DNA from 2 places in the Clostridioides sp. LIBA-7602 genome. Region 2 is predicted to be linked to the other one. Evidence: a T-box and tRNA genes for the amino acid it is inferred to sense, from the RefSeq annotation. Region 2 holds a T-box; the other holds one or more tRNA genes.
What was found. The T-box of region 2 lies ahead of ileS (isoleucine--tRNA ligase). A T-box ahead of a tRNA ligase gene usually reads a tRNA of that ligase, here a tRNA-Ile.
Positions count from the first base shown of each region.

Region 1: it encodes a tRNA-Ile, which carries the amino acid that the T-box ahead of ileS (isoleucine--tRNA ligase) is inferred to sense. The anticodon was not compared.

Region 1 covers NZ_CP196991.1:123,696-138,587, forward strand. Annotated here, with positions in the region: gene ACTG45_RS00825 (energy-coupling factor transporter ATPase) at 1-108, shown strand, start outside; gene ACTG45_RS00830 (energy-coupling factor transporter ATPase) at 96-962, shown strand; gene ACTG45_RS00835 (energy-coupling factor transporter transmembrane component T family protein) at 956-1,759, shown strand; gene truA (tRNA pseudouridine(38-40) synthase TruA) at 1,789-2,520, shown strand; gene rplM (50S ribosomal protein L13) at 2,640-3,071, shown strand; gene rpsI (30S ribosomal protein S9) at 3,100-3,492, shown strand; gene cwlD (N-acetylmuramoyl-L-alanine amidase CwlD) at 4,034-4,738, shown strand; rRNA gene ACTG45_RS00860 (16S ribosomal RNA) at 5,022-6,524, shown strand; tRNA gene ACTG45_RS00865 (tRNA-Ala) at 6,580-6,655, shown strand; rRNA gene ACTG45_RS00870 (23S ribosomal RNA) at 6,905-9,801, shown strand; rRNA gene rrf (5S ribosomal RNA) at 9,934-10,050, shown strand; tRNA gene ACTG45_RS00880 (tRNA-Asn) at 10,058-10,132, shown strand; tRNA gene ACTG45_RS00885 (tRNA-Glu) at 10,137-10,211, shown strand; tRNA gene ACTG45_RS00890 (tRNA-Val) at 10,217-10,292, shown strand; tRNA gene ACTG45_RS00895 (tRNA-Asp) at 10,298-10,374, shown strand; tRNA gene ACTG45_RS00900 (tRNA-Thr) at 10,387-10,461, shown strand; tRNA gene ACTG45_RS00905 (tRNA-Tyr) at 10,476-10,560, shown strand; tRNA gene ACTG45_RS00910 (tRNA-Gly) at 10,577-10,650, shown strand; tRNA gene ACTG45_RS00915 (tRNA-Arg) at 10,661-10,737, shown strand; tRNA gene ACTG45_RS00920 (tRNA-Gln) at 10,747-10,822, shown strand; tRNA gene ACTG45_RS00925 (tRNA-Lys) at 10,834-10,909, shown strand; tRNA gene ACTG45_RS00930 (tRNA-Ser) at 10,912-11,000, shown strand; tRNA gene ACTG45_RS00935 (tRNA-Ser) at 11,024-11,114, shown strand; tRNA gene ACTG45_RS00940 (tRNA-Pro) at 11,123-11,199, shown strand; tRNA gene ACTG45_RS00945 (tRNA-Ile) at 11,204-11,277, shown strand; tRNA gene ACTG45_RS00950 (tRNA-Trp) at 11,289-11,364, shown strand; tRNA gene ACTG45_RS00955 (tRNA-Pro) at 11,425-11,501, shown strand; tRNA gene ACTG45_RS00960 (tRNA-Ile) at 11,508-11,584, shown strand; tRNA gene ACTG45_RS00965 (tRNA-Phe) at 11,588-11,663, shown strand; tRNA gene ACTG45_RS00970 (tRNA-Met) at 11,671-11,747, shown strand; rRNA gene ACTG45_RS00975 (16S ribosomal RNA) at 11,864-13,366, shown strand; tRNA gene ACTG45_RS00980 (tRNA-Ala) at 13,422-13,497, shown strand; rRNA gene ACTG45_RS00985 (23S ribosomal RNA) at 13,746-14,892, shown strand, end outside.
Region 2 covers NZ_CP196991.1:3,039,317-3,054,208, forward strand. Annotated here, with positions in the region: gene ACTG45_RS14505 (DegV family protein) at 1-654, opposite strand, end outside; gene ACTG45_RS14510 (TetR/AcrR family transcriptional regulator) at 839-1,411, shown strand; gene ACTG45_RS14515 (hypothetical protein) at 1,573-1,845, opposite strand; gene ACTG45_RS14520 (YitT family protein) at 1,957-2,829, opposite strand; gene ileS (isoleucine--tRNA ligase) at 3,127-6,234, opposite strand; T-box leader at 6,325-6,557, opposite strand; gene ACTG45_RS14530 (DivIVA domain-containing protein) at 6,731-7,258, opposite strand; gene ACTG45_RS14535 (YlmH family RNA-binding protein) at 7,293-8,078, opposite strand; gene ACTG45_RS14540 (YggT family protein) at 8,089-8,346, opposite strand; gene ACTG45_RS14545 (cell division protein SepF) at 8,365-8,823, opposite strand; gene ACTG45_RS14550 (YggS family pyridoxal phosphate-dependent enzyme) at 8,863-9,567, opposite strand; gene ACTG45_RS14555 (biotin/lipoyl attachment domain-containing protein) at 9,577-10,212, opposite strand; gene ACTG45_RS14560 (PTS sugar transporter subunit IIC) at 10,594-11,634, shown strand; gene ACTG45_RS14565 (DUF711 family protein) at 12,084-13,439, opposite strand; gene ACTG45_RS14570 (ACT domain-containing protein) at 13,466-13,735, opposite strand; gene ACTG45_RS14575 (hypothetical protein) at 14,026-14,892, opposite strand, start outside.

The DNA of each region.
Region 1 (14,892 bases), 1.4 Mb from region 2:
GTACCTTGTATGACAGAGTTATCTAGTTTATTAATAGAAGAGGGTATGAATATTGGTAGTGATATATTAACTGTGGATGAGATGGTGATGGAATTATGTCAATTATAGTAAAGAATTTAACACATATATATAACGAAGGCATGCCTTTTGCAAGTAAGGCACTTGATGATGTTTCTTTTGAGATTAAAGATAGAGATTTTGTTGGTCTTATAGGTCATACAGGCTCAGGAAAATCTACACTAATACAACATTTAAATGGACTATTAAAGCCTTCCTCAGGAGAAATATTTATAAATGATTTTAATATAACAGATAAAAACTTGAACCTAACTGAGATTAGAAAAAGAGTAGGTGTTGTATTTCAATATCCAGAATACCAATTGTTTGAAGAAACGATTGATAAAGATATAGCTTTTGGACCTGCTAATTTGGGCTTAGAGGAGTCTGAGATACATAACAGGGTAAAAGCATCAATGGAAGCTGTAGGACTTGATTATGAGGAGTTTAAAGATAAATCTCCTTTTGAATTATCTGGAGGTCAAAAGCGTAGAGTAGCAATTGCTGGAGTTATAGCTATGAATCCGGAAGTTCTTATACTGGATGAGCCTACTGCTGGTCTTGACCCTGGTGGAAGAGATGAAATTTTTAATTTAATAAAGGATTTACATGAAAAAAACAATATGACTATAATACTGTCATCACATAGTATGGATGATATGGCAAAGTTAGCAAAAACTTTAATTGTTATGAATCATGGTAGAATAGAATTTATGGGAACTCCTAGAGAAGTATTTAAATCAAATGCTGGTAAATTGAAAGAGATAGGATTAGATATTCCACAAGTTTTAGAGCTTGCATTGAAATTGAGACAAAAAGGTTTTGACATCAGAGAAGATATATTGACTTTAGAAGAAGCAAAACAAGAAATATTAAAAGTTGTGAGAGGACGAGGATTATGTTAAAAGATATAACTATAGGGCAATACTACCCAACGAGTTCTGCTATTCATAAATTAGATCCAAGGATAAAACTTGTAGCAACAATTGTATTTATGGTGTCTATATTTGTAGTAAATAAATTTTGGCCTTATATAGTAGTTTTATTATGTTTATTAGGTATGATAAAGTTAGCTAATATACCAGTCAAGTATATTATTAAGGGTGTAAAGCCTCTTAAATGGATTATTTTGTTTACATTTCTTATAAATATTTTTTTCTTGCCAGGTGATGAAATCTGGTCATTTGGATTTTTGGCAATAACAAAACAAGGTCTAAGACAAGCAATTTTTATGGCAATAAGACTTATATTTTTAGTGGTTGGGACATCTTTGCTTACTCTAACTACTTCCCCAATAGAATTAACAGATGGTATAGAAAGATTGCTTAACCCATTTAAAAAAATTGGTTTACCAGTACATGAGCTTGCAATGATGATGACAATTGCTTTACGTTTTATTCCTACATTGTTGGATGAAACAGATAAAATAATGAAAGCCCAAATGTCTAGAGGAGCAGATTTTGAAAGTAAAAACCTTATAAATAGAGCTAAGAACTTAGTACCTCTTTTGGTGCCATTATTTGTGAGTGCATTTAGAAGAGCTGATGAATTAGCTATGGCTATGGAAGCTAGGTGTTATAGAGGTGGACACAATAGAACTAAAATGAGAGAGTCTGTCATAACAAAGGGAGACTATATAGCATGTGTATTCCAAGTTGTTTATTTAGGAGTTATTATAGCTACTAGATTTATAGCAATTTAATAGAAACATAGATATAAACGAGGTAAAGTATGAGAAATATAAAAATTACAATCCAATATAATGGCAGTAATTATTGTGGATGGCAAAAACAACCTGATTCTTTAGGAATACAGGGTACAATAGAAAAGGCTATATATGATATAACAAGAGAAGAAGTCAAACTTGTAGGGTCAGGTAGAACTGATTCAGGAGTTCATGCTATTGGTCAAATTGCAAATTTTAAAATTAATTCAGACATAAATGTAGAAAGTATACCAATGGCTTTAAATGCTAAACTACCAAAGGATATATCAATTATAAAAGCATGTGAAGTTAACGAAGATTTCCATTCAAGGTATAGTGCAAAAGGTAAAACATATAAATATCTAATATATAATAGCAAGTTTAGAAATCCGATACTTAGTGATATATCGTATCAAGTAAAATATGAACTTGATTTTGACAAAATGTGTTTAGAGTCAAAAAGTATTTTAGGAACACATGATTTTAAAGGTTTTATGAGTTCTGGTTCATCTGTAAAAGATACAATTAGAACTATATATGATATTGATATCAATAAAAAAGACGACTTGATTGTCATAGAAATTAGTGGTAATGGATTTTTATATAATATGGTAAGAATTATTGTTGGAACACTTATTGATATAGGACGTGGTAGAATTAATGAGTCATTTTTAGAGATAATAGAATCTAAAACTAGGTCAAAATGTGGACATACAGCTCCAGCACAAGGATTATTTCTTAAAAAAGTTCATTATTAACTTGACACACCAGGCTACATGTATTAAAATATATGAGAATGTGTTAATAAGTCCACTTGCCCCGGACTTGACATAAACGGTAAAAAAATTTTATGAGAAATAGTTAAGGAGGGACAGTTATGAAAAGTTATATAGCTAAGCCAGCTGATGTACAAAGAAAATGGTACTTAGTTGACGCTGAAGGTAAAACACTAGGTCGTTTAGCAACAGAAATAGCGACAGTATTGAGAGGTAAACATAAACCAACATTTACTCCTCACGTTGATGGTGGAGATTTTGTTGTTGTAGTAAATGCAGGAAAGATAGTTTTAAGTGGTAAGAAATTAGATCAAAAATATTACAGATACCATACTGGTTATGTAGGTGGATTAAAAGAAATATCTTACAGAGATATGATGGATAAGAAACCAGAAGAAGTTATAGCACATGCTGTAAGTGGTATGTTACCTAAGAACAAATTAAGAAGCAGAATGATGACTAGATTAAGAGTATTCGCAGGTGCTGAACACACTCATGCAGCTCAAAATCCAGAAGTTTTAAACTTTAAGTAAGATTAATAGGTGAAAGGAGGAGTTTATAATGGCTAACGTTCAATATTATGGAACTGGAAGAAGAAAAAGTTCTGTTGCTAGAGTAAGACTAGTTGCAGGTGAAGGAAATATATTAGTAAATGGAAGAGCATTAGAAAATTATTTTAACTATGAAACATTAATAAGAGATGTTAAACAACCATTAGTTTTAACTGGAAATGAAAATAAATATGATGTTATAGTAAAAGTTGAAGGTGGAGGATTCACTGGACAAGCTGGAGCTATAAGACATGGTATATCTAGAGCTTTATTAAAAGCTGATTTAGATTTAAGACCTGCTTTAAAGAAAGAAGGTTTCTTAACTAGAGATGCAAGAATGAAGGAAAGAAAGAAATACGGATTAAAAGCAGCAAGAAGAGCTCCACAATTCTCAAAAAGATAATTACTTATTTTTTTGGAAAAGCAAAATACCTTATATATTTTTATTTGAAAAGTATTGGTATGTTAAAAATGTTGGGTTTAAATTAAGATTTATATACAATGAAATAATAAGATGTTTTATTAGGATGTTTTTCTGTAGGGAAAGCATCCTTTTTTATTTATTTAATATAACGATAAAGTATTAAATTTATTTATATAATGGTATTGTTAATGAAAGTAGTATAGAATTTTATAAATTTGTAATTAAAATTTTTGTATTCTTTAACAGCATAATCTATGAATATATATTAATTAGTATAATTCATAGATTATGTTATTGTAACTTATATAGTCTTTTACCAAATCAATTATTATCTAATAGTAGATAAGAGTGTTAAATTAAAGGGGTTAGTAATATATGATATTGTAAATTATATATGCCAATACTAATAAGTTAATACAATAAATGGAAATTGATAATTAGAAAAGTAAAATTTAAATGTTTGTACTAATATCTGGAATATTATAGTGTTTTTGTAAGTATACATATACAGGGTGATGTTGTGAGAAAGTACATAAAACATATAATTTTCAGTTTTGTTATGGTGTGTCTAGTGATAGTGTCAATATTTGAAGTGAAAAATATATCCGAAGATGTTATTAAGTATATGCCAGTAACAAATAAAACAATAATTTTAGATGCTGGCCATGGAGGGATTGACCCAGGGGCGTTAAATAAGGATAAGAGTACATCTGAAAAGGATATTAACTTAGCCATAACACTTAAGCTTAGAGAGCTTATAGAATCAAGTGGAGGTCTTGTAATATTGACTAGAGAAGATGATAGTAGTCTTTACAAAGAGGAAAATAACAAAACGACAAGACAAAAGTATAATGAGAATTTGAAAAATAGGAAAGAAATAATATCTAATTCTAATGCTAATATGTTTGTTTCTATACATCTCAATGCCTTTGAACAATCAAAATACTATGGAGCTCAAACTTTTTATCCTAAAGACAAACAAGATAGTAAAGAATTATCAAAGTGTATTCAAGAGGAACTTAAAAGAGTAGTAGATAAGACAAACAATAGAGAGGTCAAACCTAGAGACGATATATATCTTTTAAAAGAAAATAACATTCCATCAGTATTAATAGAGTGCGGTTTTTTATCAAATGAAAAAGAATGTAAACTTTTGACTGATGAAACATATCAAGAGAAGATAGCATGGGCAATATACATAGGAATACAAAAATATCTAAGTTAAAAGTATTATAAAAATGGGTCTGAATATGTAAATAGCTTGTATTAAAGCGGTTAAAATGCATTAATATAGGCTATTTTTGTCTTGTCAAAAAAATATTTAAAATAAAAGTTAAAAAAGCGTTGACTTGGAATCATATAGATGGTATTATATATGAGTGCCCAAAAGGAGCACGAAAATACGACAAAAGAACTTTGAAAATTAAACAGTAGGTTAATTTATAAACAAGAAACAAACCATAAAGCCAGATATTTTGATAACAATAGTATCTGAGCCTGATAAACTTTTATTTGAGAGTTTGATCCTGGCTCAGGATGAACGCTGGCGGCGTGCCTAACACATGCAAGTTGAGCGATTTACTTCGGTAAAGAGCGGCGGACGGGTGAGTAACGCGTGGGTAACCTACCCTGTACACACGGATAACATACCGAAAGGTATGCTAATACGGGATAACATATTTGAGAGGCATCTCTTAAATATCAAAGGTGAGCCAGTACAGGATGGACCCGCGTCTGATTAGCTAGTTGGTAAGGTAACGGCTTACCAAGGCGACGATCAGTAGCCGACCTGAGAGGGTGATCGGCCACATTGGAACTGAGACACGGTCCAAACTCCTACGGGAGGCAGCAGTGGGGAATATTGCACAATGGGCGAAAGCCTGATGCAGCAACGCCGCGTGAGTGATGAAGGCCTTCGGGTCGTAAAACTCTGTCCTCAAGGAAGATAATGACGGTACTTGAGGAGGAAGCCCCGGCTAACTACGTGCCAGCAGCCGCGGTAATACGTAGGGGGCTAGCGTTATCCGGATTTACTGGGCGTAAAGGGTGCGTAGGCGGTCTTTCAAGTCAGGAGTGAAAGGCTACGGCTCAACCGTAGTAAGCTCTTGAAACTGGGAGACTTGAGTGCAGGAGAGGAGAGTGGAATTCCTAGTGTAGCGGTGAAATGCGTAGATATTAGGAGGAACACCAGTTGCGAAGGCGGCTCTCTGGACTGTAACTGACGCTGAGGCACGAAAGCGTGGGGAGCAAACAGGATTAGATACCCTGGTAGTCCACGCTGTAAACGATGAGTACTAGGTGTCGGGGGTTACCCCCCTCGGTGCCGCAGCTAACGCATTAAGTACTCCGCCTGGGAAGTACGCTCGCAAGAGTGAAACTCAAAGGAATTGACGGGGACCCGCACAAGTAGCGGAGCATGTGGTTTAATTCGAAGCAACGCGAAGAACCTTACCTAAGCTTGACATCCCAATGACATCTCCTTAATCGGAGAGTTCCCTTCGGGGACATTGGTGACAGGTGGTGCATGGTTGTCGTCAGCTCGTGTCGTGAGATGTTGGGTTAAGTCCCGCAACGAGCGCAACCCTTGTCTTTAGTTGCCATCATTAAGTTGGGCACTCTAGAGAGACTGCCAGGGATAACCTGGAGGAAGGTGGGGATGACGTCAAATCATCATGCCCCTTATGCTTAGGGCTACACACGTGCTACAATGGGTAGTACAGAGGGTTGCCAAGCCGTAAGGTGGAGCTAATCCCTTAAAGCTACTCTCAGTTCGGATTGTAGGCTGAAACTCGCCTACATGAAGCTGGAGTTACTAGTAATCGCAGATCAGAATGCTGCGGTGAATGCGTTCCCGGGTCTTGTACACACCGCCCGTCACACCACGGGAGTTGGAGACGCCCGAAGCCGATTATCTAACCTTTTGGAAGAAGTCGTCGAAGGTGGAATCAATAACTGGGGTGAAGTCGTAACAAGGTAGCCGTATCGGAAGGTGCGGCTGGATCACCTCCTTTCTAAGGAGAATTACCTACTGTTTAATTTTGAAAGTTCTTTATGAACTTCATATTTGGGGGTGTAGCTCAGTTGGGAGAGCACTTGCCTTGCAAGCAAGGGGTCAGGAGTTCGACTCTCCTCATCTCCACCATTTAAGAGCATATTACTTAAATCTTTGATTTATCTAGTAGACTCTTACATTGCACTTTAAGCTTATTTTTATACAAGCCTTGTGCGTTAGCACTTTAAGCAACGGGATTTATCCGTTGGCGCTGTGCGCTAGCACTTTGAAAACTGCATATATATTTAGTGATATGACATCTAATTTGTAATATATAAAGCTGATAACTTTTAAAAATTATCAAGTTGATAGACTTTAATCTATCAAACCTTTTTAACTGGTCAAGTTATTAAGGGTGCAGGGCGGATGCCTTGGCACTAGGAGCCGATGAAGGACGTGATAAGCTGCGATAAGCTTCGGGGAGTTGCACGTAAACTTTGATCCGAAGATTTCCGAATGAGGAAACTCACTTAGAGTAATGTCTAAGTATCATTAAGTGAATACATAGCTTAATGAGGGGAACTCAGGGAACTGAAACATCTAAGTACCTGAAGGAAGAGAAAGAAATTCGATTCCGTAAGTAGCGGCGAGCGAACGCGGAATAGCCCAAACCAATAAAGTTTTCTTTATTGGGGTTGCGGACATATCATAACGAAGAGGTATCGTAATTGAAGAGGTTTGGAAAGACCCACCACAGAAGGTAATAGTCCTGTATGTTAAACGAGAAGACTTCAGATATGATCCAGAGTACCACGGGACACGTGAAACCCTGTGGGAAGCAGGAGGGACCACCCTCCAAGGCTAAATACTACCTAGTGACCGATAGCGTATAGTACCGTGAGGGAAAGGTGAAAAGAACCCCGGGAGGGGAGTGAAATAGAACCTGAAACCCTGCACTTACAAGCTGTGGAAGCACATTTCTTGTGTGACCGCGTACTTTTTGTAGAACGGGCCAACGAGTTACGTTAAGTAGCAAGGTTAAGCACTTAAGGTGTGGAGCCGTAGCGAAAGCGAGTTTTAACTGAGCGTTCAGTTACTTGACGTAGACCCGAAACCGGGCGACCTACCCATGAGCAGGATGAAGCGAAAGTAAAATTTCGTGGAGGTCCGAACCCACGAGCGTTGAAAAGCTCGGGGATGACTTGTGGGTAGCGGTGAAATTCCAATCGAGCCCGGAGATAGCTGGTTCTCCCCGAAATAGCTTTAGGGCTAGCCTCAAGGTGAGAGATACGGAGGTAGAGCACTGAATGTCCTAGGGGGTATTGCACCTACCGAAGACTATCAAACTCCGAATGCCGTCATCTTATACTTGGGAGTCAGACTGTGGGTGATAAGATTCATAGTCGAAAGGGCAACAGCCCAGATCGTCAGCTAAGGTCCCTAAATGTAAGTTAAGTGGTAAAGGATGTGGGATTGCACAGACAACCAGGATGTTGGCTTAGAAGCAGCCACTCATTCAAAGAGTGCGTAATAGCTCACTGGTCGAGTGATCATGCGCCGAAGATTTCCGGGGCTAAAACTTACTACCGAAGCTACGGCATCATTATGATGGGTAGGGGAGCTTCCCATACGGGTTGAAGCATGACCGTAAGGACATGTGGACAGTATGGGAGTGAGAATGTTGGCATGAGTAGCGAGATGTGGGTGAGAATCCCACAGGCCGTAAACCCAAGGTTTCCAGGGGAAGGTTCGTCCGCCCTGGGTTAGTCGGGACCTAAGCTGAGGCCGAAAGGCGTAGGTGATGGACAACAGGTTGATATTCCTGTACTACCGATAACCGTTTGAGAGATGGGATGACACAGTAGGATAAGCTAAGCACACTGTTGGTTATGTGTGCCCAAGCATTGAGGCAGTCAGAGTAGGTAAATCCGCTTTGATAATGCTGGGATGTGATGGGGAGCGAAATTTAGTAGCGAAGTAGCTGATTTCACACTGTCAAGAAAAGTCTCTATCGAGGTTAAAGGTACCCGTACCGCAAACCGACACAGGTGGGTGAGGAGAGTATCCTAAGGCCCGCGAGAGAACTGTTGTTAAGGAACTCGGCAAAATGACCCCGTAACTTAGGGATAAGGGGTGCCACCATCCGGTGGCCGCAGAGAATAGGCCCAAGCGACTGTTTACCAAAAACATAGGTTTCTGCTAAGTCGCAAGACGATGTATAGGAGCTGACGCCTGCCCGGTGCTGGAAGGTTAAGGGGATCTGTTAGAGCAATCGAAGCAGTGAACTTAAGCCCCAGTAAACGGCGGCCGTAACTATAACGGTCCTAAGGTAGCGAAATTCCTTGTCGGGTAAGTTCCGACCCGCACGAAAGGCGTAACGATTTGGGCACTGTCTCAACAACAGACTCGGTGAAATTGTAATTCCGGTGAAGATGCCGGATACCTGCGACAGGACGGAAAGACCCCATGGAGCTTTACTGTAGCTTGACATTGGGTCTTGGTACTACATGTACAGGATAGGTGGGAGGCTTTGAAACCAGGACGCCAGTTTTGGCGGAGCCATCCTTGGGATACCACCCTTGTAGTACTGGGACTCTAACCATAGGCCATGAATCTGGTCTTGGGACACTGTCAGGTGGGCAGTTTGACTGGGGCGGTCGCCTCCCAAAAGGTAACGGAGGCGCTCAAAGGTTCTCTCAGTACGGTCGGAAATCGTACGTAGAGTGTAAAGGCAAAAGAGAGCTTGATTGCAAGACATACAGGTCGAGCAAGGATGAAAATCGGACTTAGTGATCCGGTGGTTCTGCGTGGAAGGGCCATCGCTCAACGGATAAAAGCTACCCTGGGGATAACAGGCTTATCTCCCCCAAGAGTCCACATCGACGGGGAGGTTTGGCACCTCGATGTCGGCTCATCACATCCTGGGGCTGTAGTAGGTCCCAAGGGTTGGGCTGTTCGCCCATTAAAGTGGTACGCGAGCTGGGTTCAGAACGTCGTGAGACAGTTCGGTCCCTATCCGTCGCAGGCGTAGGAAATTTGAGAAGACCTGTCCTTAGTACGAGAGGACCGGGATGGACGTACCTCTGGTGTACCAGTTGTTCTGCCAAGGGCATGGCTGGGTAGCTATGTACGGAATGGATAAGCGCTGAAAGCATCTAAGCGCGAAGCCAACTTCAAGATAAGATTTCCCACCGCAAGGGTAAGACCCCAGAAAGACTATCTGGTTGATAGGTCGAAGGTGTAAGTGCAGCAATGTATTTAGCTTATCGATACTAATAGGTCGAGGACTTGACCAAATTATTTGATGTCCATTCAATAAAATATATGTGTAGTTTTTAGAGTGTTAGCTCTAAAAAAGTTTAAAAAAAGTATTGACAAAAATAACAAAAAATGTTAATATTATACTTGTCCTAGCAACAAGAAAAAAATGTGGTTATAATAGCAGAGAAGATACACCTGTTCCCATTCCGAACACAGAAGTTAAGTTCTCTAGCGCTGATGGTACTTGGTGGGAAACTGCCTGGGAGAGTAGGACATAGCCACGTTGGATATTCCAAGGTAGCTCAACGGTGGAGCAACCGGCTGTTAACCGGTAGGCTGTGGGTTCGAGCCCCACCCTTGGAGCCAATATGGCTCGTTGGTCAAGAGGTTAAGACACCGCCCTTTCACGGCGGTAACAGGGGTTCAATTCCCCTACGAGTCACCATTTGTGGGATCATAGCTCAGCTGGGAGAGCACCTGCCTTACAAGCAGGGGGTCACAGGTTCGAGCCCTGTTGGTCCCACCATTTGCGGCCTGGTAGTTCAGTTGGTTAGAATGCCAGCCTGTCACGCTGGAGGTCGAGGGTTCGAACCCCTTCCAGGTCGCCAAAACAAAAAAATGCTGGTGTGGCTCAACGGTAGAGCAGCTGACTTGTAATCAGCAGGTTGTAGGTTCGATTCCTATCACCAGCTCCATGTAAAATTAATACGGAGGATTTCCCGAGCGGCCAAAGGGGGCAGACTGTAAATCTGTTGTCATCGACTTCGGTGGTTCGAATCCACCATCCTCCACCAATTATCAATTAAATATGCGGGTGTAGCTCAATGGTAGAGTTCTGGCCTTCCAAGCCAGCTGTGAGGGTTCGATCCCCTTCACCCGCTCCAAAGAAAGCGTGGGTGCATAGCTCAGCTGGATAGAGCAACGCCCTTCTAAGGCGTGTGTCCGGGGTTCGAATCCCTGTGCGCTCACCACATATATATTGGGGATTAGCCAAGTCGGTAAGGCACATGACTTTGACTCATGTATGCGTAGGTTCGAGTCCTGCATCCCCAGCCAAATAAAAATATGGTCTATTAGCTCAGTCGGTAGAGCACCTGACTTTTAATCAGGGTGTCCCGCGTTCGAGTCGCGGATAGATCACCAATGGAGAGGTGTCCGAGTGGTTTAAGGAGCTGGTCTTGAAAACCAGTGACTTCGAAAGGGGCCGTGGGTTCGAATCCCACCCTCTCCGCCAAGTAAATAAATAGGAATTAATTTGGAGAAGTACTCAAGTGGCTCAAGAGGATCCCCTGCTAAGGGATTAGGCTGGGTAACCGGTGCGAGGGTTCGAATCCCTCCTTCTCCGCCATTTAAAAACGAGGTGTAGCGCAGTTTGGTAGCGCACATGGTTTGGGACCATGGGGCCGGGGGTTCGAGTCCCTTCACCTCGACCAACTTGGACCTTTAGCTCAGTTGGTTAGAGCGCCCGGCTCATAACCGGTAGGTCTGGGGTTCGAGTCCCTGAAGGTCCATTATTCTTCATAGGGGTGTAGCTCAGTTGGTAGAGCGTCGGTCTCCAAAACCGTGCGCCGGGGGTTCGAGTCCCTCCACCCCTGCCAAATAAAAAGGACTTGAAAAAAAGTAGATTTTAGAGTAGTATAATAGAATAAATGAAATTTCGAGGTGTAGCGCAGTTTGGTAGCGCACATGGTTTGGGACCATGGGGCCGGGGGTTCGAGTCCCTTCACCTCGACCAAGAAAAGGGCCTATAGCTCAGGTGGTTAGAGCGCACGCCTGATAAGCGTGAGGTCGCTGGTTCGAGTCCAGCTAGGCCCACCATTTGCCCAGATAGCTCAGTCGGTAGAGCAGGGGACTGAAAATCCCCGTGTCGGTGGTTCGATTCCGCCTCTGGGCACCAGAAATACGGCGGTATAGCTTAGTTGGCTAGAGCGTTCGGTTCATACCCGAAAGGTCATAGGTTCGACTCCTATTACCGCTACCATCTAACTATATCAATAAAGAACTTTGAAAATTAAACAGTAGGTTAATTTATAAAACAAGAAACAAACCATAAAGCCAGATATTTTGATAACAATAGTATCTGAGCCTGATAAACTTTTATTTGAGAGTTTGATCCTGGCTCAGGATGAACGCTGGCGGCGTGCCTAACACATGCAAGTTGAGCGATTTACTTCGGTAAAGAGCGGCGGACGGGTGAGTAACGCGTGGGTAACCTACCCTGTACACACGGATAACATACCGAAAGGTATGCTAATACGGGATAATATATTTGGGAGGCATCTCTTAAATATCAAAGGTGAGCCAGTACAGGATGGACCCGCGTCTGATTAGCTAGTTGGTAAGGTAACGGCTTACCAAGGCGACGATCAGTAGCCGACCTGAGAGGGTGATCGGCCACATTGGAACTGAGACACGGTCCAAACTCCTACGGGAGGCAGCAGTGGGGAATATTGCACAATGGGCGAAAGCCTGATGCAGCAACGCCGCGTGAGTGATGAAGGCCTTCGGGTCGTAAAACTCTGTCCTCAAGGAAGATAATGACGGTACTTGAGGAGGAAGCCCCGGCTAACTACGTGCCAGCAGCCGCGGTAATACGTAGGGGGCTAGCGTTATCCGGATTTACTGGGCGTAAAGGGTGCGTAGGCGGTCTTTCAAGTCAGGAGTGAAAGGCTACGGCTCAACCGTAGTAAGCTCTTGAAACTGGGAGACTTGAGTGCAGGAGAGGAGAGTGGAATTCCTAGTGTAGCGGTGAAATGCGTAGATATTAGGAGGAACACCAGTTGCGAAGGCGGCTCTCTGGACTGTAACTGACGCTGAGGCACGAAAGCGTGGGGAGCAAACAGGATTAGATACCCTGGTAGTCCACGCTGTAAACGATGAGTACTAGGTGTCGGGGGTTACCCCCCTCGGTGCCGCAGCTAACGCATTAAGTACTCCGCCTGGGAAGTACGCTCGCAAGAGTGAAACTCAAAGGAATTGACGGGGACCCGCACAAGTAGCGGAGCATGTGGTTTAATTCGAAGCAACGCGAAGAACCTTACCTAAGCTTGACATCCCAATGACATCTCCTTAATCGGAGACTTCCCTTCGGGGACATTGGTGACAGGTGGTGCATGGTTGTCGTCAGCTCGTGTCGTGAGATGTTGGGTTAAGTCCCGCAACGAGCGCAACCCTTGTCTTTAGTTGCCATCATTAAGTTGGGCACTCTAGAGAGACTGCCAGGGATAACCTGGAGGAAGGTGGGGATGACGTCAAATCATCATGCCCCTTATGCTTAGGGCTACACACGTGCTACAATGGGTAGTACAGAGGGTTGCCAAGCCGTAAGGTGGAGCTAATCCCTTAAAGCTACTCTCAGTTCGGATTGTAGGCTGAAACTCGCCTACATGAAGCTGGAGTTACTAGTAATCGCAGATCAGAATGCTGCGGTGAATGCGTTCCCGGGTCTTGTACACACCGCCCGTCACACCACGGGAGTTGGAGACGCCCGAAGCCGATTATCTAACCTTTTGGAAGAAGTCGTCGAAGGTGGAATCAATAACTGGGGTGAAGTCGTAACAAGGTAGCCGTATCGGAAGGTGCGGCTGGATCACCTCCTTTCTAAGGAGAATTGCCTACTGTTTAATTTTGAAAGTTCTTTATGAACTTCATATTTGGGGGTGTAGCTCAGTTGGGAGAGCACTTGCCTTGCAAGCAAGGGGTCAGGAGTTCGACTCTCCTCATCTCCACCATTTAAGAGCATATTACTTAAATCTTTGATTTATCTAGTAGACTCTTATATGCACTTTAAGCTTATTTTTATACAAGCCTTGTGCGTTAGCACTTTAAGCAACGGGATTTATCCGTTGGCGCTGTGCGTTAGCACTTTGAAAACTGCATATATATTTAGTGATATGACATCTAATTTGTAATATATAAAGCTGATAACTTTTAAAAATTATCAAGTTGATAGACTTTAATCTATCAAACCTTTTTAACTGGTCAAGTTATTAAGGGTGCAGGGCGGATGCCTTGGCACTAGGAGCCGATGAAGGACGTGATAAGCTGCGATAAGCTTCGGGGAGTTGCACGTAAACTTTGATCCGAAGATTTCCGAATGAGGAAACTCACTTAGAGTAATGTCTAAGTATCATTAAGTGAATACATAGCTTAATGAGGGGAACTCAGGGAACTGAAACATCTAAGTACCTGAAGGAAGAGAAAGAAATTCGATTCCGTAAGTAGCGGCGAGCGAACGCGGAATAGCCCAAACCAATAAAGTTTTCTTTATTGGGGTTGCGGACATATCATAACGAAGAGGTATCGTAATTGAAGAGGTTTGGAAAGACCCACCACAGAAGGTAATAGTCCTGTATGTTAAACGAGAAGACTTTAGATATGATCCAGAGTACCACGGGACACGTGAAACCCTGTGGGAAGCAGGAGGGACCACCCTCCAAGGCTAAATACTACCTAGTGACCGATAGCGTATAGTACCGTGAGGGAAAGGTGAAAAGAACCCCGGGAGGGGAGTGAAATAGAACCTGAAACCCTGCACTTACAAGCTGTGGAAGCACATTTCTTGTGTGACCGCGTACTTTTTGTAGAACGGGCCAACGAGTTACGTTAAGTAGCAAGGTTAAGCACTTAAGGTGTGGAGCCGTAGCGAAAGCGAGTTTTAACTGAGCGTTCAGTTACTTGACGTAGACCCGAAACCGGGCGACCTACCCATGAGCAGGATGAAGCGAAAGTAAAATTTCGTGGAGGTCCGAACCCACGAGCGTTGAAAAGCTCGGGGATGACTTGTGGGTAGCGGTGAAATTCCAATCGAGCCCGGAGATAGCTGGTTCTCCCCGAAATAGCTTTAGGGCTAGCCTCAAGGTGAGAGATACGGAGGTAGAGCACTGAATGTCCTAGGGGGTATTGCACCTACCGAAGACTATCAAACTCCGAATGCCGTCATCTTATACTTGGGAGTCAGACTGTGGGTGATAAGATTCATAGTCGAAAGGGCAACAGCCCAGATCGTCAGCTAAGGTCCCTAAATGTAAGTTAAGTGGTAAAGGATGTGGGATTGCACAGACAACCAGGATGTTGGCTTAGAAGCAGCCACTCATTCAAAGAGTGCGTAATAGCTCACTGGTCGA
Region 2 (14,892 bases):
TACCAAATTAATTAGTTTTTTTAAGCTATTACCTTCACCTCTTGCCTTATCTATCGGAGTTACAATTCCATCTGCAACTTGTATTATTGCCTTAAAATTCAATGTATTTATAATTTTCCCTGCTATAGGGTTTATTCTACCTCCCTTAATAGCATTTTCTAAAGTCTCTAAAGTTCCAAAAAATGGAGGATTATCTTTATATTTATCTATTATTGAAACAATTTCTTCGATTTCTTTTCCTTCTTTTATTAATATTGCTGCCTTTAACACCAGTTGTCCTATTCCAATTGAGCCACTAAGCGAGTCTATAACCTCAACTTTCTTATTGTTCCCTTCCTTTTCAAACATATCTTTTGCTAAAAGTGCACTATTATAAGTACCAGATAGACCTGAACTTATATTAATGACCAAAACACTTTCTTCTTGGCAATGATATGCTTCTAAAAATTTATCAGGTGAAGGGCATGATGTTTTTGGTAGTACCTTACTTTCACTCATTTTTCTATAGAAAGTTTCGTTATCTATTTCCTTTCCAGATATATAACTTTCTTCTCCAAAAGATACATTTAAACCAACAACTTCAATGTTGTATTTTTCTATTATATCATTAGGTAAGTCACATGCACTGTCCACTATCAATTTTATTTTATCCATATTAACCTCACTATAAGATATTGTTTTTATTTATTCAGTCGGTCGTACGACCGATTTAATTATTATTTTATATTTTGAATGGAAAAAAGTCAATAGATATAGATTCTTGCTTTATTGACAATAAATATCCATAAGCTTATAATGTTATTAATTTGTTATAAATATACATAGAAAGGTAGGTTTTATGAAAACAAACAATATGAAACAGGCTATTTTATCATCTGCAACCAATTTAATAGCCAAAAATGGAGTTCAAAATACTAGTCTTGCTGATATTGCAAAAGATGTAAATATAAGTAAGGGTACTTTGTATTATCACTATGCATCTAAAAATGATATTATATATGATATTGCGGATACTCATTTAGAAGTTATAACAAGTGCTATATTAAACTGTGTAAAAAACGTCAAATCAAAAAATTCTCAAATAGAAATGGTTAACTTAATCTTAGAGAAAATATCTACTATAGAAAGTCGTGGTAGAGTACATATGTATCTTATTTGTGAAGCAATTACTTCAAATGATGATTTGAAAGAAAGAATGAGATTAAAATATATTGAATGGAGAACTACTCTTAAATCTGAAATTGTTGAGTCATTAGAAAAATACAGTAGTAGTGAAAATGAACAGGATGCTGAGTCATTTTCTTTCTTACTTATGTCTATAGTTGATGGTTTGGTTGTTCAAAGCCTATTAAAAACAGAAAAAATACCTTATGAAAATATAGCTTCTTTTTTAGTCAATCATTGGATTTAAATTTAATTCTTAATAATTAATAAAAGTGAACTATTAAAGTTTTTGAATTTAACAGTTCACTTTCTTATTTATTAACAATAATTTTTATTTAAAATATTTAATTTTTATTTAAACCTTCATGGAATCACAAAATAAAAATCTTTTACAAGCTTTAAATATTTTTACTTATGCTCATGCGTATGTCCATCTGAATGTTCATGTCCATGTGTGTGCGTATGCTCGTGACCATGTTCATGAGTTCCTGAAAAACCATCTTCATGATTGTGGTCATGACCCACACCATTTACATGCTCATGTTCATGCCCATGACTGTGAGAATGTTGATGTGAATGCTCATGGTTATCTCCTCCACAACATCCTTCTCCTCCAGTACCACAACATCCACTTGTATGTGGATTATGGTGATTTCTTACTACAAATCTCTCTCTTAACATATTATTATACCTCCTAGTATATTATTGAGTACTTCATGTACCCCATTAATTACAGTATACATCTAACTAGGTGTAATCACAATACATATGTCATTTTTTAACATTGATATTTTAAAGAAACTTATCTTTAAAACCTCCACCTTTTACTTCTTCTACATTATTAACAGAAATAAAAGCTTCACTATCCATGTCATAAATCAAATCCTTAAATTTACCTATTTCATTTGCAGATATTATACAATAAATCATCTTTTTCTTATTTTGTGTGTATGCTCCTTCTGCCTCTAAAAAAGTTACACCTCTTCCCATTTTATTCATTATTACTTTAGATATTTCATCATATTTATTAGATATTAGAAGTATAGATTTTTTTCTATCAAAGCAATCTTTTGCTATGTCCATTGTAAAAGAAATTATATACATAGCAATTAGAGTATACATTACCAACTTAGCTCCAAATAAAAACGCACCTGCACATACTACAAAGAAATTTATAAATAAAAATGTATTTTTCATAGGTATATCGTACTTTCTTTTCATTATAGCTGCTATTATGTCAAGTCCTCCAGCAGTAGCTCTTGCTTTAAAAGTCAACCCCATACCTATACCAGTTAAGGCACCACCATAAATACACTGTAGCATAGTATCATCTATTGGGAAATATTTAGCAATATCTTGTGTTAAACCAAGTGCAACAGAAAATAATAACATATTAACAAAACTTATTAACAAAAATTTATTATCAAAATACCTTTTAGCTATGATAAATATAGGTATATTCATCAAAAAACTGGATATCCCTTGATTTATACCAAATAGTTTATATAATATAACACAAATTCCAGCTACTCCTCCACTTAATAACTTGGCTGGTGCTAGATATAAATTTATTCCTAAGGTTGATAGAATCATCCCCAATATAATAAGACCATATTGCAAAAATATGTTATTATCAATACTTAGCTTTTTACTTTCACCATACATCAAAACGCACCCCTTTGCATAATAAATAAACCACCCTGCATTACACACAATAAATTTATAAATAAATTTATCAGAAGTAGTTTACTCTAAAATATTATTCATCCTCACTTAAACGTTTATCCACTAATATTCTATCACATGCTATAAATAATTTATATGATTTATACAGATTTATTTATTGTAAGTTTTGGAATATTTCAACATTTTATTGAATAGAGAATTATACTGTATTAAAAAATCCCTATAGAAATTTATAAACTAATTTCTATAGGGATTTTAATTAACTAACTATTCTTTTTATTTTTTTGTGACTTTTATACCTGTCATATGGTCATTTAAGTTTTGTTCTTCTAGAGACTTATCGTCTACTCTGTTTATTTCTAAAGCTAAAGTTTCAGACTTGATATATTCATCAAAATGGTCAACAGCCTTAGCAATTTCATCATCACCACAGTAATCTATTACTATATTATCCAATACTTCAAAGTTATTAGATTTTCTTAATTGCTGTACTTTAGATATAAATTCTCTAGCATAACCCTCATCAACCAATGCTTCTGTTAACTTAGTATCTAGTATAACAAAAAGATTGTTTTCAACAGATACATTAAATCCTTCCTTAGCAGTTATACCTATTAACACTAAATCCTTATTAAACTCAAAAGCTTCACCATCTAAATCAACTGTTAAACTTTCACCATTTTCAAGTTTATTAACAGCTTCATGTGCATTTAATTTATTTAATGCTCCCACAAATAAATTCATCTTAGCCCCTAGTAATGGTCCTGCTTCCTTAAAGTTTGGTTTTAGACTAAAGTTCATGTACTCATCTAAGTCCTTAGCGAACACTACCTCTTTAACATTAAGCTCTTCTTTTATTAAATCAACTACATCGCTTATTGTATCTTCAAACTTACCATCTACTAATACTTTTTGTAATGGTTGACGAACTTTTATTCTTTCAACTTCTCTTGAAGCTCTACCTAGAGTAACTAGATTTTTAGCTAAATCCATTTTTTCTTCTAATTTAGCATCTATTAATTCTTCATTAAACTTAGGATATTCAGCTAAGTGAACAGATACTTCTCCTGTCAGATTTCTGTACATTTCTTCTGACATATATGGTGCAAATGGAGCTATAGCTCTACAAAGACCATGTAATAATTCATAAGTTGTATTGTACACTGCTTTTTTATCTTCTGTTAATTCAGTTGCCCAGAATCTTCTTCTTGAACGTCTGATATACCAGTTAGATAAATCATCATTTATGAAATCTTGTATCATTCTTAAAGTCTTATTTAATTCAAATATAGCTAAATTTTCCTCTACATCTTTCATTAAATTATTAAACTTAGATAGTATCCATCTATCAAGTTCTGGTCTATCTTTATATTCTACAAAGAATTCAGTTGGATTTATATCATCTGTATTTGCATATAAAGTGAAGAAGTTATATACATTCTTCATAGTTCCTATAAATTTACTTTGTATTTCTTTTAATCCATCCATATCAAATTTAGTTGGAGTCCATGGTGGAGAAACATATAGTAGATACCATCTTAATGCATCTGCTCCATATTGGTCAAATAACTCCATTGGATTTACTGTATTTCCCCTTGATTTACTCATTTTCTTTCCATCTTTATCAAGTACAAGGTCTGGAACTAAAACACTCTTATATGGTGCTTTTCCTAATACAAATGTTGATACTGCAAGTAATGAGTAGAACCAACCTCTAGTTTGGTCTATACCTTCTGATATATAATCAGCTGGGAATAATTGGTCAAAGTTCTCTTTATTTTCAAATGGATAGTGGTGTTGAGCAAATGGCATAGCCCCACTATCAAACCAACAGTCTATAACTTCTGTTACTCTTGTCATTGGTTTTCCACATTTTTCACATTTTAAATGTATATCATCTACATATGGTCTATGAAGTTCAACTGTCTCTGGATTTACATCTTCTATAGCTTTTTCAGCTAATTCAGCTCTTGAACCTACTGAATCTGTATGACCACATTCACATCTCCATATAGGAAGTGGAGTTCCCCAATATCTAGTTCTTGATATTGCCCAATCATTTAGATTTTCTAACCAGTTTCCAAATCTCTTTTCACCTACAAAGCTTGGGAACCATTTTACGCCATTGTTATTTTCTATTAATTTATCTTTAAGTTTAGTCATCTCTATATACCAGCTTGGTTTTGCATAGTATACTAATGGAGTTTGACATCTCCAACAATGTGGATAATTATGAACTACTTTTTCTTTACTATATAACTTATTTTCAGAAGCTAGCCATTTTATTATTTCAACATCTAGCCCATCTTCCATTACAAATTTACCTTCCCAAGGAGTAGCTGTAAATTTACCAGTTTCATCTACTGGTTGTACAACTGGTAAATCATATCTCTTACCTGTGTTATAGTCATCTTCACCAAATGCTGGTGCTGTATGAACTATTCCAGTACCATCTTCAGTAGTTACATAATCTCCTACTGTAATGAAAAATGCTTTTTTGTCAACTTCTACAAAAGGCATTAATTGCTCATATTCTAATCCTTCTAAGTCTTTACCTTTCATTTCTTCTAAAACTTCATAGTCTTCACCTAGTACTTTATTAGCTAGAGGTTTAGATACATAATATACCTCGTCACCTTTCTTAACTTTTAAGTAATCAACGTCAGCATTTACTGTTAATGAAACATTTGATGGTAAAGTCCAGGGAGTTGTTGTCCATGCTAGGAAATATTCATCAGCATCTTTTTTCTTAAATTTAGCTATAACTGTATTAGTTTTTACTTCTTTATATCCTTGTGCAACCTCATGACTAGCAAGACCAGTTCCACATCTTGGGCAATAAGGAAGTATTTTATGCCCTTCATAGATATATCCTTCTTTGTTGAATTTATTAAGTATCCACCATACAGACTCTATATAGTTATTGTCTAAAGTTATATATGGATTATCTAAATCAACTTCATAAGCCATTCTCTCAGTCATTATTCTCCATTGTTTTTCAAATGAGAAAACTGATTCTCTACATTTTTGGTTGAACTCAGCTATTCCATACTCTTCTATTTGTTGCTTACTAGTAAGACCTAATTCTTTCTCTACTTGTATTTCAACTGGTAATCCATGTGTATCCCAACCAGCTTTTCTCTTTACTTGATAACCAGACATTGTTTTATATCTACAAACTGAATCTTTAAGTGTTCTAGATAAAACGTGGTGTACTCCAGGATTTCCATTGGCTGTAGGAGGTCCCTCATAGAATACGAAACTTGGGTCATTTTCCCCTTTTTCTAAAGTTTTTTCAAGTATATTTATATCTTTCCAATAATCAAAAACTTGTGCTTCTGCTTGTTTTACTGAACTGTCCACTAATGGCTTAAATTTCGCCATGTAAATCACCCTTTCCTATAAATATTATAATTCCAAAATTTTTTATTCTTTCACATAAATTTAAATACTAAAAAACTCGCCCCCTTTAAACAAAGGGACGAGTTATAAATCGCGTTACCACCCTAATTCTATATGTGAACTTAATGCTATCCACACATAACACTCTAATAGTATAACGGTACTAACCGGCACAGCTTAATAGAATTTAATCGTTCAGCCTGCAGCTCAAGAGTGATTTTTATCTTTATAAATTCATTGGTTCTCAGCATACCCAATTCTCTGTAAAATTATCTAAAGATAATTGTCTCCATCAACGCTTTTAAAAATTTATCTGTGTTTATATGAAATTCTATAACAAATAATTTGAATAGTCAATATATTTTTGAAAAATATAATAATTTCTATTTTTCTTACATTTTTATCCTATTTTTAGTTTTTGTTATAGATTTCTCAAACTTCCACAACAATTTCACCTAAAATCAAATAAATTATAGGCTTATTCTAGAGTTGTAGCAGCTTCATCATTACTATAATTATACACTGTTGTTCCTTCAAATGCATTTACACATTTTTCATCTACATCATAAAAAATCTCATCAACACTTCTTATTTCATCTTCTAATAATGACTTAAATTTATTTCTAAATATCTTAAATTCTTTAACTAAAGCATCATACTCTTTTCTTATTTCTATAACACGATTATTGGCTTGTTCTATAATTTGTCTAGCTTTTAAATCTGCCTCTTCAACAATTATTTTAGCTTTTTTATTAGCCGCGCTACAAGTGTCTTCTGCTGCACTTTGAGCAGTTATTAGAGTAGCTTTTAATGTTTCTTCAATATTTTCATACTTATTTACTTGGTCTTGATATAATCCTAATTTTTCTTTAAGAGCTGTATTTTCTCTACATAGAGATTCATAGTCTTCTTTGATGATATCTAAAAACTCATCAACCTCTTCGTCTCTATATCCTCTTAAACCTTTTTTAAACTCTTTATTTTCTATCTCAATTGGAGTTAGCATTACATTTCCTCCCAGCTATAATTTAAATTAGTCCTTATACAATTAATCTTGCTTGAACTTTTATTTTACCTTTTTTAGTAATATCTCCTATTTGCGTTACATTAGCTCTTCCTTTGCCTCTAATAGAAATCAAATCATCATTTTTAACTATTTTAGACGTTGAAGTTATCTTTTCATAATTGACATGGACTTTTTCTCCATTTATGTATTTTGCACTATCTTGTCTAGATATATTGTAAAGACCACTTATGACACAATCTAACCTATCTGAAGATACTGTAAATGATACTTCCTTATATTTTGAAGAACTATTAACAATGTTTTCTCTGGAAATTTCCTTTACAATTACATTATTTCTTGAAACTTTCTCCAAATTCACGATTATAAAATCGCAAATATCACTACTTACAATTACTTGACAAAAGCTATCATGTATAATTATATCTCCAATTTTTTCTCTTTTTATACCTAGACTCATAATTGCTCCTAAATAATCTTTATGAGATATATTTTTAAATTTGAAATTCCCTTCTATCTGTAAAAATCTAAGAGTATCCTCTATATCTTCATATTCCATGTAAAATGGATAAATAAATACAGTGCTTCTTTCAGCTTGTTCATAACCTCCATCCACACTGTATTTTATTTCATTTGTTGAATTCAATATAGCTACAGCATTTTTCACTTCATATGGTTTAAGAAACTCAGTAAACTTAACATCATAGTTTTTTATACAACTATTAGCCTTGTCTATTACTTTAAACATTTTATTTTTCAAGTCTATATCCTTTATGTGATTTGTTAATTTTAATTTATCCATTTCTATCACCTTAGAATATAACCAACACTAATTGTCTTAGGAACATCAATAATACTATCGCAATTAAAGGAGAAAAATCTATAGGTCCATTTGTATATCTATACATTATAGACCTTATTGGTCCTTCTATTGGCTCTGTAAGGTTTTCTAAAATCTCGAAAATTTTGCTTTGTCTTCCATTTGGAAACCAAGTCATCAAGCTTTTTATAACTATCATCCATGCTATTATATCCAAAAGATAATAAAGTGCAATTCTTATTGTTCCCATATATTAACCGCCTTTTTACTATTTATTTTGCCAAGGGAAGAATGCTTTACTTTCTAATTCTTTTTTCATATTTGCATCTATATCCACATTGTTAGGAGCTAGTATAAATATTGATTTAGAAACCTTTTGTATACTTCCATCTAAAACATAAACTGCCCCATTCATAAAGTTAAATATAGATTTACGAACTTCAGAATTAGTCAATCCTTCCAAATTCACTATAACTGCCCTTCTTTGTTTTAGATGGTCTGCTATAGTTGCAGCTTCATCATAAACTTTAGGTTCAACTATTACAACTTTCATTTGACTCGTTGTATGTAAATTTACAATTTTATTTGCTTTTGCAGTACTAAAGCCACTATTTATTTCTTCTTCTTGAACTATATCGTCCATCCCACCTTCATATTCTTCTTCAATGTAATCTTCTTCTTCATCAACTATCCAGTTCTTAAATTTAGATATTATTCCATTTGACATTATTAACTTCCTCCTTAGAATTTATTCAGATTTGAGTAATTATTTTTTATTGTAGTTTCTTTCTCCAAAGATTGATGTTCCAACCCTAACAATGGTAGCCCCTTCCTCTATAGCAATCTCATAATCGTGACTCATTCCCATTGACAAAACGTCCATTCCTACATTAGGTATGTTTAGCTCTTTTATTCGTGTTGATAAATCTTTAAGACCTTTGAATACACCTCTTATTTCATTTTCATCTTCTACAAAAGGTGCCATTGTCATTAGACCTTTTATTTTTATATTTTTATATTTTTCTGACACTTTTTTGACAAAACCTACAACTTCTTCTTTATCAAGTCCATGCTTAGATTCTTCTTTAGATATATTCACTTGTACTAAGCAATCTATTTCTCTATTTATTTGCTCTGCACGTTTTTGAATCTCTTCACATAATGCAATTCTATCTAAAGAATGTATCATACAAACTTTATCTATTATGTACTTAACTTTATTTGTTTGCAAAGTCCCTATCAAGTGCCAGTTTAATTTGTCACCTATAATATCGTACTTTCTGGCTAATTCTTGTGGTTTATTTTCACCAACAGAAGTAATGCCTTCATTCATTGCCTCATTAACTAAATCTACATCAACAGTTTTTGTGACTGCTAAAAGGGTTATTTCTTCACTCTGTCTATTTACTTTTTTTGCAGCTTTGTCAATCTTACTTTTTATCTCAGATAAATTATCTTTAATAGAACCCATTATTATCACCTACTTTATCCTTATATTTGTGTTTATACAATTAGGTCTTAAAATTATTTTGTCATATAGATTAACACTTGTCACCCCATTTATGTCATTTTTATAATAGTCCACAAATACAGAAGATTCATTTTCATAAGTTATTCCTTCTAATATGACAAATTTTACACTTTGTGATTGTTCATCAATCACATATACACCACGTTTATTGTCTTTTGTTTTTATAGAAGTTTTAGGTATTTTTAAACATTCCATCTGATTATATATTATATCAAATTCTTCGACACTTGTATCCTGATTTGCAATAATTTGGTTACTTATTTTTAATTTTAGCATTATTTTATTATTATTTTTATATATTTTGTAAACTTTTGCATCTATTTTTTGCTCACGATATTCAATTACTACATTTTGATTTTTTTCAAAGTTCTTAGAATCTTCTTTACTTATGTATGCTGATAGATAATTACTTTGGTCATTTACATCTTTTTCTATAGTTCCTTCTACATGAATCTTTGCATCAACTTTTTCTACTTTTAACACCAAGGTATCTACATTTTTGCTAATAATCATTGCTAACATATTAAATACTAAATATATAAGAATACCAAGTATCACTAATCTGGTATATTTAATCTTTTTCAAAAACTCTCCCCCTATAAAATTTCTTTCATTAATAAATACTTCTTCTAAAAAATGTTTATTCCTTTTTTATATGCTAATATTTTATGTACTAATAATTGTTTTTTTCATATTAAATTTATTTTTTATCAATCTTCCTATACAAGACTGCATTATTTATATATAATTATATTATAAAGTATAAGTTTAATTTACATTTTATATCTTAAACTTACTTTATGTACTCTTATAGTTATTTTTATTTTTAGATGCAATATAAAACCAATTAAGCTTTAAAATAACTTTTGTCATGCTGATACTGATTTAGTTAAACATTTATTCGCAAGGATAACGTTATCACGACAAAGGTTTATGTCCTAAAAAAAATACAAGGAGGATTTTCTTATGTCAGAAATTTTATTAGGAACAGGTTTACTTTTATTGGTTCTATGTTGTTTCACAATCTTTAGTTACAAAGCTCCATATGGTATGAAAGCTATGGGAGCCTTAGCAAATGCTGCATGTGCTACTTTCTTAGTAGAGGCATTCAACCTTTCTTTACTTGGTGATGTTCTAGGTATGGAGTTTTTTAGAAGTGTTGGTGCTGCTAATGGTAGCCTTGGTGGAGTTGCTGCTGCTATACTTGTACCTTTGGCTTTAGGTGTATCTCCAGTTTATGCAGTTTTAATAGGATTATCTTGTTTAAAGTTTTCTATATTATCTGGATTTGTTGCTGGATACTTTGTTTCTTTCTTAATTAAGTTTATAGAGAAAAAAGTCCCACCTGGAGTAGATTTAGTAGTAGTAATCCTTTTATGTGCTCCACTATCTCGTTTTATAGCTTCAAATGTAGACCCATTAGTTAATAGTACACTATTACAAATTGGACAAGTTCTAATAGAAGCTACTAATATTAGCCCTATTATAATGGGAATTATATTGGGAGGTCTAATAACAGTAGTTGGAACATCTCCACTTAGTTCAATGGCTCTTACATCTATAATTGGTCTTACTGGTCTTCCTATGGCAATAGGAGCATTAGGAGCTTTTGGTTCAGCTTTTATGAACTCAACATTATTTGCAAGATTGAAGTTAGGTTCTAAGAAAGACATTATATCTGTTGCTATTGAACCCCTGACTCAATCAGACATAATTTCAGCTAATCCAATACCAATATATTCTACTAATTTCTTTGGAGGAGCTTTTTCTGGTATTATTGTAGCTTTGATGGGCCTTGTAAATATGACACCAGGTACAGCTACACCTGTGGCTGGTTTTGCCATAATGTTTGCCTATAATCCAGTTAATCAAGTTCTTATAACAGCTACACTATGTGCTTTATTTAATGTAATTGCAGGATTTGTAGGCTCAAAAATATTCAGTACCTTTAAGGTTCTTACTGCTGACAAAATACGTGGCACTGATGTAGAAGAAGAAATTGCTTAAGATTTATAAGATTTATAAATTTATATTTTAAATTGATATTTTAAACAGTAGAGTTTTATATTGTAGCAATTTTATTAATTGCAAGCGTTTTATTTTTTATTTATATTTATTATTATGTGTGTTGAATATTTAGATAAATTTTTATTTTTTTATTTTTATTTAGTTTTTTATTTTTATTTAGTTTTTTATTTGGTTGATATATTGAACAGAAAAATTAGTATAATTACTATTGAATAACATAACGTTTAAAATACATAAAAAATTTTATATTAATTAGATAGTATCAAAATAAAAGCGATATACAACTTTTTTACAAGGTTGTATATCGCTTTACTATTATAACAATCTTAACATATAAACTTTAAACTTATTCTTTTAATTATAATATCTAGATGTATTTGATTCTGTCATATAAATCTCTATCTAAATATTACTATATGTAAATATACTTAATTTTTAAATGAATGTATAGGAGCTGGAATTCTTCCTCCTCTTTGAGTAAATAACTCAGACGAATTTGTATTTATAGGCATTACTGGTGCTCGTCCTAAAAGACCACCAAACTCTACCATGTCACCTACATCACATCCTGGAGCTGGTATAATTCTAACAGCTGTAGTCTTATTATTAATCATACCTATTGCTGCCTCGTCAGCTATCATAGCTCCAAGTGTACCTGCTGTAGTACTTCCTGGCACAGCTATCATATCAAGACCTACAGAACAAATAGCAGTCATTGCCTCAAGCTTATCTATACTTAAAGCACCTTTAATAACAGCATCAATCATTCCCGCATCTTCTGATACTGGTATAAATGCACCACTAAGTCCTCCAACATGTGAACAAGCCATAACTCCACCTTTTTTAACAGCATCATTTAAAAGAGCCAACGCTGCTGTAGTACCATGAGTACCAACAACTTCAAGACCCATTTCTTCTAATATATTTGCTACTGAGTCTCCAATAGCAGGTGTAGGAGCTAGTGATAAGTCTATTATTCCAAATGGTACATCCAACCTACTAGAGGCTTCTTTTGCTACCAATTGACCAACTCTTGTGATTTTAAATGCAGTCTTCTTAACTGTCTCTGCTACAACATCAAATGGTTCTCCTTTTACTTTTTCTAAAGCTCTTTTTACAACACCAGGACCACTTACACCAACATTTATTATTCTATCAGCTTCACCAACACCATGGAAAGCCCCTGCCATAAAGGGATTATCTTCAACCGCATTACAGAATACTACTAGTTTTGCACAACCAAATCCCTTTGCATCTTTCGTTAATTCTGCAGTTTCTTTTATAATTTCTCCCATTTCTCTTACTGCATCCATGTTTATACCACATCTTGTAGAGCCTACATTCACTGAGGCACATACCTTGTTTGTGCTTGCCAAAGCTTTTGGAATTGATTTAATTAATATCTTATCACCTTTTGTATATCCTTTTTGAACCAATGCTGAGAATCCACCTATAAAATCTATACCTAAATCCTCTGCAGCTTTATCTAATGTCTGTGCAAACTTTACATAATCACTTTCATCTGTTGCACCTGCAATAATAGATATTGGAGTTACTGATACTCTCTTATTTACAATTGGAATACCATATTCACGCTCTATTTCTTTTCCCACTTTTACTAAATCTTTAGCAGAATTCATAATCTTGTTGTATATCTTCTCTCTAGCTTTATCTCCATCAGGGTCTATACAATCTAATAAAGAAATCCCCATAGTTATAGTTCTTATATCTAATTGTTCTTCATCTATCATTTTGATTGTCTCAAGTATATTTCCTACATTCACTATTCTCACCTCCCGATTACTGTTTTTTACAGATTATGCATTGAGTTAAATATTTCTTCTCTTTGAATTTTTACATCTACTGATAATTCTTTTCCTCTATTTATTAAATCTTCAACCGTTTGCTCAAAAGAATTTAATGATTTCTCTAAATCAACTATCATAATCATTGTAAAATACTCTTGTAATATCTTTTGTGAAATATCTACTATGTTAATATTTTGCTTGTATAACTCATCACTAATTCCTGCTACTATACCTGGTTTGTCCTTTCCAATTACTGTTAAAATTGCTCTCATAATAATATCCTCCCTTATTTTTTTATAAATCTTACATTTTCACAAATTGAACTATTTATTAGCATATATTTCATTTATTTGTTAGTAAATCACTTTTTATGTATATATTTAATATATTTTAATACCTATACCTTCATTTGTCAATTTTTTTTCAATATTCTATTATTTTTATACTATTTAGTCAAATTATATATAATACTCATTTTATTGATAAAAATATATAGTTTTCATAATAATGAAAGGTATCACTTAACAAACTTATAATTTGATAAATAATACCTTCCTAAAAATTATTTTTTTATTTGTATGAATCTAATTATATTTTTTCTTGTGCTAGGATTTACAATCAAAATAGAGCAAAACATGGTTAAACTTAACACTCCAATTAAAATGAAAATATCTTTCTCAAAGCTATATTTTTTAGTTGATAATTTAGTATTAGTTTTATCTGTCTTTTCGTTATTACCATTTACTTGATTATTTAGTTTTGATTGATGATTATTATTCACATATAAATTATCTTTATAAAAATCTTTATTATAAAAATATGACTGATTATTAGTGCTAAATACAGACTTTTGCTTTAAGCCTTTATTCCCATTTTCTAAAATAAAACTTTTGTTAGATTTATCCTCATTTTTTAACTCATTTTCATTTTTTAAAATATCGTCTTTTTCTTTGTCATTGGCTATACTATTATCATCTTTGTCTTTTGGAGGATTTTTATTTATCGTAGAACCAGACTCTATATTATCATCATTTGGAGTATTAGGAATTTTCCCATCATTATTACTATGGTTATCATCTTTATCTTTATTGTCACTATTTAGATTACCATTATTATCTTCTTCTCTATCTGGGTCATCTCTTCCTCCTCCTCCACGGTCACCACCAGCATCTTCATCTTCTTGTTCATCATCTGGTGTGATTTGATTATTACCTCCTCCTAACACAAATCCAGGTTTTAAAAATATATTTGAATACCCATCTCTTAATCCACCTTCTACTTTCACTCTAAAGCATCGCAACTTAAAATCTTCAAAATCAATTACAACTTGGTCTGTGATATACTCTAATTCACTACTTATCCAGTTTATACCATCATCGGAATACTCCACAAATACTTTTTTTGCATTATATGGCATATCATAGGCTAA